Regions from separate parts of the Corynebacterium nasicanis genome, predicted to be linked through region 1. Evidence: predicted binding sites of a transcription regulator. Region 1 holds the regulator's gene; the other holds the start of a gene.
What was found. Region 1 encodes HspR, which represses chaperone genes until heat shock. Its sites were predicted from a motif close to ANNTGAGTNNNNNNNACTCANNT; they were not measured.

Region 1 (4,656 bases):
GTCGTCGACTGGCTGGTGGAGAAGTTCAAGGCCACCAACGGCATTGACCTGACCAAGGACAAGATGGCCCTGCAGCGTCTGCGCGAGGCCGCCGAGAAGGCCAAGATCGAGCTGTCCTCCTCCCAGCAGGCCACCATCAACCTGCCGTACATCACCGTCGACGCGGACAAGAACCCGCTCTTCCTCGACGAGACTCTGTCGCGCACCGAGTTCCAGAAGATCACCCAGGATCTGCTGGACCGCACCAAGGAGCCGTTCAACCAGGTCGTCAAGGACTCCGGTATGTCCGTCTCCGAGATCGACCACGTCGTGCTCGTCGGTGGTTCCACCCGTATGCCGGCCGTCACCGATCTGGTCAAGGAGCTGACCGGTGGCCGCGAGCCGAACAAGGGTGTCAACCCGGACGAGGTCGTCGCCGTCGGTGCCGCCCTGCAGGCCGGCGTGCTGCGCGGTGAGGTCAAGGACGTGCTGCTTCTCGACGTCACCCCGCTCTCCCTCGGTATCGAGACCAAGGGTGGCGTGATGACCAAGCTCATCGAGCGCAACACCACCATCCCGACGAAGCGTTCCGAGACCTTCACCACTGCCGAGGACAACCAGCCCTCCGTGCAGATCCAGGTCTTCCAGGGCGAGCGCGAGATGGCTTCCGCCAACAAGCTGCTCGGTTCCTTCGAGCTCGGTGGCATTGCCCCGGCGCCGCGCGGCGTGCCGCAGATCGAGGTCACCTTCGACATCGACGCCAACGGCATCGTCCACGTCACCGCCAAGGACAAGGGCACCGGCAAGGAGAACACGATCAAGATCCAGGACGGCTCCGGCCTGTCCCAGGAGGAGATCGACCGCATGATCAAGGATGCGGAGGTCCACGCCGAGGAGGACAAGAAGCGCCGCGAGGAGCAGGAGACCCGCAACAACGCGGAGTCCATGGTCTACCAGACCCGTAAGTTCCTCGAGGAGAACTCCGACAAGGTCTCCGAGGACATCAAGACCAAGGTGGAGGACGCTGCGAAGGAGGTCGAGGAGGCACTCAAGGGCGAGGACCTGGATGCCATCAAGACCGCCGTCGAGAAGCTGTCCACCGAGTCCCAGGAAATGGGCAAGGCCATCTACGAGGCCGAGGCCAACGCCGGCGCCACCCAGGCTGATGCGCCGACCGAGAACGCCGACGACAATGTCGTCGACGCCGAGGTCGTCGAGGATGAGCCGGAGGCCACCGACGCTGAGTCCGGTGAGGAGAAGAAGTAGTGACCCATCCCAACCAGATGCCCGACAACCCGGGCGATCCGGAGCACACCGACCCGGAGGCGACCTCGGCTGACCGCGCCGAGGCCGCCGCCGAGGAGGCTGCCCGCGCCCAGGATGCCGATCCGGAGGTGACCCCCGACGAGGAGTCCGCGGAGATCGACGCCCAGCTCGAGGCCGAGATCGAGGAGGCGCTTGCCGACATCGATCCCGACTCCGACGGCGACGGTGTGGTCACCGACGTGGAGGCGCAGCTCGCCGAGCGCACCGAGGACCTGCAGCGCGTGAGCGCGGAGTACGCCAACTACCGTCGGCGCACCGAGCGTGACCGCCAGGGCATCATCGACGCCGCCAAGTCGTCGGTGCTGGCCCAGCTGCTGCCCATCCTCGATGACCTCGAGCTGGCACGCCAGCACGGTGACCTCAACGAGGGCCCGCTCAAGGCCTTCGCCGACAAGTTCACCGACACCGTCACCGGGCTCAAGCTGATCCCCTTCGGCGAGGAGGGCGAGCCCTTCGACCCGGAGATCCACGAGGCCGTTCAGGATCTGTCCTCCGGTGAGGACAAGGCCCTCGGCACGGTGCTGCGCCGTGGTTACCGCGTGGGCGAGAGGGTGGTCCGCAACGCGATGGTCATCATCGCGGACCCCTCCGCGAAGTAGCGGGATCTCCCGCGTACCTGCACCGCCGTCCGAGACGCACCTCCAGTCGCCCTCGGGCGGCGGTGCCCCGTTTTCATCATCGACACTCATCCCGAAAGGAGGAGATGCCCAGTGACCGTTCAACGTGAATGGGCAGACAAGAACTACTACGCGGATCTGGGGGTCTCCTCATCCGCGTCCGCCGAGGACATCAAGAAGGCCTACCGCAAGCTTGCCCGGGAGAATCACCCGGACAAGAACCCCGGTGACAAGTCCGCGGAGGAGCGCTTCAAGAAGGCGGCCGAAGCCTACGACGTCGTGGGCGACGAGGCCAAGCGCAAGGAATACGACCAGCTGAAGTCGATGCTGCGCTCCGGCGGTGGCCTCGGTGGCTTCGGCGGAGGCGGAGGTGCCGGGTTTCCCGGCGGGTTTCGGCAGACGCAGGAAGGATTCGACGCCTCGGACATCTTCGGAGGAGGATCCGGTGGAGGATTTTCTGCGGACGGCGGTCTGGGCGATATCTTCGGTGGCCTTTTCAACCGCGGCGGCGCTCCTCGCCACACAGCTCGGCCGACGCGGGGCGCCGACGTCGAAACGGACATCACCCTTGACTTCCGGGAGGCGGCCAAGGGCACGACGATCCCGCTCCAGCTGACCGGTGACGCCCCGTGCAACACCTGTCACGGCTCGGGCTCCAAGTCGGGTAACCCCGAGACCTGCGCCGTGTGCAAGGGCTCCGGTTTCACCTCGGAGAACCGCGGGGCCTTCGGGTTCAGCGCGCCCTGTGCGAACTGCTCCGGTACCGGCCAGGTCATCACCGACCCGTGTGTCACATGCCACGGTTCCGGCACCGTCCGCCGTACCCGTTCGCTGACGGTCCGCATCCCCGCGGGCGTCATCGACGGCCAGAAGGTCCGCCTCGCGGGCCAGGGCGAGGCCGGGCCGCAGGGCAAGCCGGCGGGTGATCTGTTCGTCACGGTTCATGTGCGTGACGACGCCGTGTTCACCCGCTCCGGCGACGACCTCGAGGTCACCGTCCCGGTGTCCTTCGCTGAACTCGCGCTCGGGGACACCATCACGGTGCCCACCCTCGACGCGCCCGTGCGCGTGAAGGTGCCGGCCGGGACCCCGAACGGCCGCACCCTGCGGGTCCGGGGACGTGGCGTGCCCCGCAGTGGGGACAGTGCGGGTGACCTCATGGTCACCGTCGAGGTCGCGGTGCCGAAGGATCTCGACGCCGCCGCCACCAGTGTCCTGCGCGAGTATGCGCAGGCGGAGAAGGATTCCGGTTTCAACCCGCGTGCCGGGTGGGCCGGGAACAAGTAGCACCGGAAAGGAGGTGTACGGACCATGAGAAAGGACAAGTCCTCGACGGAGGATCTCGGCGAGGTGTTCGTCATCTCTGTCGCGGCCGAGCTCGCCGGCATGCACGCCCAGACCCTGCGGACCTACGACAGGATGGGTCTGGTCACGCCGGAGCGGACCACCGGCGGCGGGCGTCGTTACTCCCGGAAGGACATCTCCCTGCTGCGCCGCATCCAGCAGCTCAGCCAGGAGGAGGGGGTCAACCTCGCCGGCATCAAGGCCATCATCGAGCTCTCCGAGGAGGTCGACCGCCTCCGGGCCGAGGTGGAGGAGCTCCGCGTCGAGCGGGAGCGTTCCTCCCGCCCGCGGGGTGAGCTCGTCCACGTCCCGCGCTCCACGGCGCTGGTGATGTGGGAGCCGCGACGCGGCCGGCTGCGACGACATCAGGATCAGCGCTGAGACTACCCACGCCCACCCGGAGACCCGGGTGGGCGTGGGTCTTTTCAGGGGCCACCGCAGATCTTCACAAAAGTGGCGCGGATCACTGTATGGTGTGGTGCAGACCACTTCCTCCCGTGAAAGGACACACCATGACCGTGTACGCGAACCCCGGTACCGAAGGCTCGATCGTCACCTACCGCGAGCGCTACGACAACTACATCGGCGGCGAGTGGGTGGCTCCCGTGGACGGCGAGTACATGGACAACATCACCCCGGTGACGGGCGAGGTGTTCTGCCAGGTCGCCCGCGGCAAGGCGGCGGACATCGAGCTCGCGCTCGACGCCGCCCACAAGGCCGCCCCGGCCTGGGGCCGCACCTCCCCGGCGGAGCGCGCCCTCATTCTCCACCGCATCGCCGACCGCATCGAGGAGCACCTCGAGGAGATCGCCGTCGCCGAGACCTGGGACAACGGCAAGGCCGTCCGCGAGACCCTGGCCGCCGACATCCCGCTCGCCGTCGACCACTTCCGCTACTTCGCCGGCGCCACCCGCGCGCAGGAGGGGCGCCTCTCGCAGATCGACCACGACACCGTGGCCTACCACTTCCACGAGCCGCTGGGCGTCGTCGGCCAGATCATCCCCTGGAACTTCCCGATCCTCATGGCCACGTGGAAGATCGCCCCGGCACTGGCCGCGGGTAACGCCATCGTGCTCAAGCCGGCGGAGCAGACCCCCGCCTCGCTGCTCTACCTGGTGGAGATCATCCAGGATCTGCTGCCGGCGGGTGTCCTCAACATCGTCAACGGCCTCGGCGAGGAGGCCGGCGTGGCGCTGTCGGGCTCCGACCGTATCTCCAAGATCGCCTTCACCGGTTCCACCGCCGTGGGCAAGATCATCAACAAGGCTGCCGCCGACCGCATCATCCCGGTCACCCTCGAGCTGGGCGGCAAGTCCCCGTCCATCTTCTTCCCGGACGTCATGGACAAGGACGACGCATTCCGGGACAAGTGCCTCGAGGGCTTCGCCAT
Region 2 (4,656 bases), on a different contig from region 1:
TGAGGCGACGCAGCGGCCGGGCACCGTAGGCCGGGTCGTAACCGCGCTCGCCGAGCCAGGACTTCGCCGCATCGGAGACATCCAGGGTCAGGCGACGGCCCGCGAGGCGGGCGGCCAGCTGGCGGATCTGGATCTCCACGATGTGGGTCAGCTGCTCCTGCGACAGCGGGTCGAAGATGACCACGTCGTCGAGGCGGTTGATGAACTCCGGCTTGAACGTCCGCTTCACGGCCTCCATCATCTGCTCGCGGGTGCCACCGGCACCCAGGTTCGAGGTGAGAATGAGGATCGTGTTGCGGAAGTCCACCGTGCGCCCCTGGCCGTCGGTGAGACGACCCTCGTCCAGAACCTGCAGCAGCACGTCGAAGACATCGGGGTGAGCCTTCTCCACTTCGTCGAAAAGCACGACGGTGTAGGGACGACGGCGCACGGCCTCGGTGAGCTGGCCGCCGGCGTCATAGCCGACGTAGCCCGGAGGGGCACCGACGAGGCGGGCGACGGAGTGCTTCTCGCCGTACTCGGACATGTCGATGCGCACCATGGCGCGCTCGTCGTCGAAGAGGAACTCCGCCAACGACTTCGCCAGCTCCGTCTTACCCACACCCGTCGGACCGAGGAAGAGGAAGGAACCGGTGGGCCGGTTCGGGTCGGCGACCCCGGCGCGGGCGCGACGGACCGCATCCGACACGGCCGTCACCGCCTCGTCCTGACCGACGACGCGGTTACCCAGCACGAGCTCCATGTTGAGCAGCTTCTCGGTCTCGCCGGCGAGCATCTTGCCCGCCGGGATGCCGGTCCACGCGGAGACGACCTCGGCGATGGTGTCCGGGGTGACCTCCTCGCTGAGCATGGCGTTGTTGGCACCGTCCGCCACCTCGGCCTCCGCCTCGGCGACCTCCTTCTCCAGCTCCGGGATCCGGCCGTAGCGCAGCTCGGCGACCTTGCCGTAATCGCCGTCGCGCTCCGCGATCTCGGACTCCTGGCGCAGCTGCTCCAGCTCCTCCTTCGCGCCGCGCACCTTGTCGATGCTCGACTTCTCGTTCATCCAGCGGGCCTTGAGCTCGCCGAGCTTCTCGCGCTCATCCGCCAGCTCCTGCTGGAGCTTGCTCAGACGGTCGCGGGAGGCGGCGTCGGTCTCCTTGGACAGGGCGACCTCCTCGATCTCGAGGCGACGCACGATGCGCTCGAGCTCGTCGATCTCCTGCGGGGAGGAGTCGATCTCCATCCGCAGGCGGGAGGCGGCCTCATCGACGAGGTCGATGGCCTTGTCCGGCAGGAAACGGTTGGTGATGTACCGGTCGGACAGGGTCGCGGCGGCCACCAGCGCGGAGTCCTGGATACGGACACCGTGGTGGACCTCATAGCGCTCCTTGAGCCCACGGAGGATACCCACGGCATCCTCCACCGAGGGCTCGCCGACGAAGACCTGCTGGAAACGACGCTCCAGAGCGGCATCCTTCTCGATGTACTTGCGGTACTCGTCGAGCGTGGTGGCACCGACCAGGCGCAGCTCACCGCGGGCGAGCATGGGCTTGATCATGTTGCCGGCGTCCATGGCGGAATCACCGGTGGCACCGGCGCCGACGATGGTGTGCAGCTCATCGATGAAGGTGACGATCTGCCCGTTGGAGTTCTTGATCTCGTCGAGCACCGCCTTGAGGCGCTCCTCGAACTCACCGCGGTACTTCGCGCCGGCGACCATCGACCCCAGATCCAGGGAGATGAGGGTCTTGCCCTTGAGCGACTCCGGGACGTCTCCGGCGACCATGCGGCGCGCCAGCCCCTCGACGATGGCCGTCTTACCGACGCCCGGCTCGCCGATGAGCACCGGGTTGTTCTTCGTACGCCGGCTGAGCACCTGCACGACGCGGCGGATCTCCGCGTCGCGCCCGATGACCGGGTCGATCTTGCCCTCCCGCGCACGGGCGGTGAGGTCGGTGGAGTACTTCTCCAGCGCCTGGAACTGGCCCTCCGGGTCCTGCGAAGTCACCTTGGTGGCGCCGCGCACCGAGGGGAAGGCCCCCTTGAGGGCGTCATAGGTCGCGCCGCGGCTCTTGAGCAAGCCCGCCGCATCCGAATCGCCGCGCGCGATGGCGGCCATGAGGACCTCGGTGGACACGTACTCGTCGCCGAGCTCACCGGCCAGCTCCTGGGCGGCGGTCAGCGCGTTGAGTGCCTCGCGGTTGAAGTTCGGGTTGGCCAGGTTGGCGCCGGCCGCCTTGGGGTAACCGTCGACCAGCTCCCGGGCCTCCCGGGCCACGGTCTCCGGATCGACGCCGGTGGCCTTGAGCACCGGGGCGGCGATGCCCTCCGGCTGGTCGAGAATCGCAGCGAGCAGGTGCGCCGGACGGATGTCCGGGTTACCGTTCGCGGAAGCGGACTGCAGTGCGGACTGCAGGGCCTCCTGGGTCTTGGTGGTGGGGTTGAACGAGCTCATGGGCACGTTTCCTTTCTCTTTTGTCAGTTATCTACTAGTACTAACGCACCAAGAGTTGAGTCTGTTCCACTCAAGGCAAAAAAACTTTGAGTCCCTCCGACTCAATGGTAGGCACCCCCGCTTCTCGACGCCCGCGTGTTCCGACATGGTCCAGAAAGCCGAACAAATCAAATGCTGGTCAGGCAGGTCCCCGAGTGCCCGAATCCGATGCCACATCGGAGTGCGGCCCTAGATTCGCCGTTGGACCCGTTTCGCGTTGGCAAGACAATGGAGTCATCCACCTCGGCCAGGAACTCCCACTGGGCGGCACGGGACTCACCGTGGAACATCTCGACCTTCGTGCCCCTGAAGCAAATGATGTTCCGGACATGGACGAGAGGGCCGTCTTCGCGCAGGTGAGCACTTCGCCAGGCTGATCCATCACAGGGACGGTGAGGTGCAGCATCGCTTAGTTGTCTACGGCCAAGCCCTCGTCGACTCCGACATCATGGCGCCGGTGGGGTCGCGGGGAGATTCGAAAGAACCCACGATGGCCGAGGCGCTGCACTCGACGCTCAAACGAAGCTATTCGATCGAAAAAGCTGGCCGTCGTTGACAAATGCCCTCAAGGAGCCCTCGAAGCAGATTGGGCAGTAATACAAACTTCGGCTACATTCCTCGCTGGGCTACCACCTACCGATGGACGCCCACCAGCAATGGAACGAACTTCAGGCCCAGGCCGCCCCATCAACAAGAGAATGAAGCTCTACAAAGCCCGAAGCTCGAAAGCTATACTGAGAAGTGCTTCCAGATGTTGTCCTCGGCGTCCGCGTTCCAGGGACACGGCCCTACAGAGAGCCAGATTAAGGAGACTCGTTGACAACAAACCGACGGATTGTGGCCACTGTGACCGCAACGATCACCACTGTTGGACTATGTCCCCTCTTTGCTGTTGCACAAGCTGAACGGATCGTATTCCCAGATGAACACGAGACCTACGCCCAGGAGTTCCAGCAGGACCCCATCATCCCACCCACCGTTGACGGCGTCGGCGGGTTGACTGACGAGGAGGTCGTCTAATACCAGCAACAAATCCGTACCGCGATGGAGTCAGGTGAACCAGAAAATGCCATTACTACCGGACAAATGTGGTCTGATTCCATCGTGCTGCCCCCGCAGTTGAACAAGCATGATGCAGATATCGCCGAAGTTGCTGTTGCTGCAGAACAGACCTCTCTGGGGCGGGCGAGGCGCACCGCCGCTCACTGTCGGACGTTTTGGCCCAGCCCACACCAGGTGTGCGGAGCGATCCTGCAACGCTATGAACAACTTGGGGGAATGACCAGCTGGCTATTGTGGCCGATTGAGCCAATGTCCGCCAATCCCGATGGGCAGGGTTACCGGCAGCGCTACCAGAACGGCTTTATTTACTGGCATCCTGATACCGGGGCACACGCAGTAGCCGTTCGCAATGCTGAGGTCTGGGCACGTAATGGTTGGGAAACCGGGTGGCTCGGCTATCCCCTCGGAGGAGAGGTCCCAGTCAAGGGGTCACAACCTGTCGATGGAGAACTTAACGGTTGGGTCCAGCACTTCCAAGGAGGGCGGATCTACCGCAGTCCTCTACAACAGGTCGCCAGCATCAACGGACTTATCCTGGAAGAGTGGCTAGAAATGGGCGGGCCCAACAGTTACCTAGGATTTCCCATCGCCGACGAGGCCAAGACAGCAGACAGCATTGGGCGGTTCAGCGTCTTTCAGGACGGAGAGATGTACTGGCATCCTGACGCCGGCACCTGGGGAATAAGTGGACCCTTCCTGTTCGAGTGGGCTAAAGGTGGGAGAGAATCAGGGACGCTCGGCTACCCTTCTGGGACACCTGTAGAAGAGGTTCTATTACAAGCCTCTCAGCCATTCCAGAACGGACTCATTAGAGGATATTTTGAACCAATCAATAAAGGAAGCGTAGCCGATTTCGATCACTCGCTTGTTTGGGAATTTGATCCGACTCCACTACCCATTATCGACCACCTGGAGTGAGGGAAGATATGCACGTTCGCAGAGAGAGCATCCTAATGGCCCGCCCATATCAAGCAATGTTGACCACCCTCTTAATTGCACTCACATTAATCCAACCAGCATCGATCGCAACAGCGATGCCAGAAAGCTCTCCTCAAACGATATTATCCCGCCAGCCTCCCCCAGCAATCCAGTGCGGAGGAAAATCGGGATATCCCACT

Region 2: clpB (ATP-dependent chaperone ClpB) is a predicted target of HspR. The motif match lies at 2,491-2,513, and genes of this name have one in related genera.

Annotation. Positions count from the first base shown of each region.
Region 1 covers NZ_JBHSQE010000005.1:134,781-139,436, forward strand. The annotation lists gene dnaK (molecular chaperone DnaK) at 1-1,245, shown strand, start outside; gene grpE (nucleotide exchange factor GrpE) at 1,245-1,904, shown strand; gene dnaJ (molecular chaperone DnaJ) at 2,016-3,209, shown strand; gene ACFPUZ_RS08125 (heat shock protein transcriptional repressor HspR) at 3,234-3,647, shown strand; gene exaC (acetaldehyde dehydrogenase ExaC) at 3,779-4,656, shown strand, end outside.
Region 2 covers NZ_JBHSQE010000006.1:1,991-6,646, reverse strand. The annotation lists gene clpB (ATP-dependent chaperone ClpB) at 1-2,437, opposite strand, end outside; gene ACFPUZ_RS08240 (hypothetical protein) at 3,323-3,496, shown strand; gene ACFPUZ_RS08235 (LGFP repeat-containing protein) at 3,563-4,456, shown strand.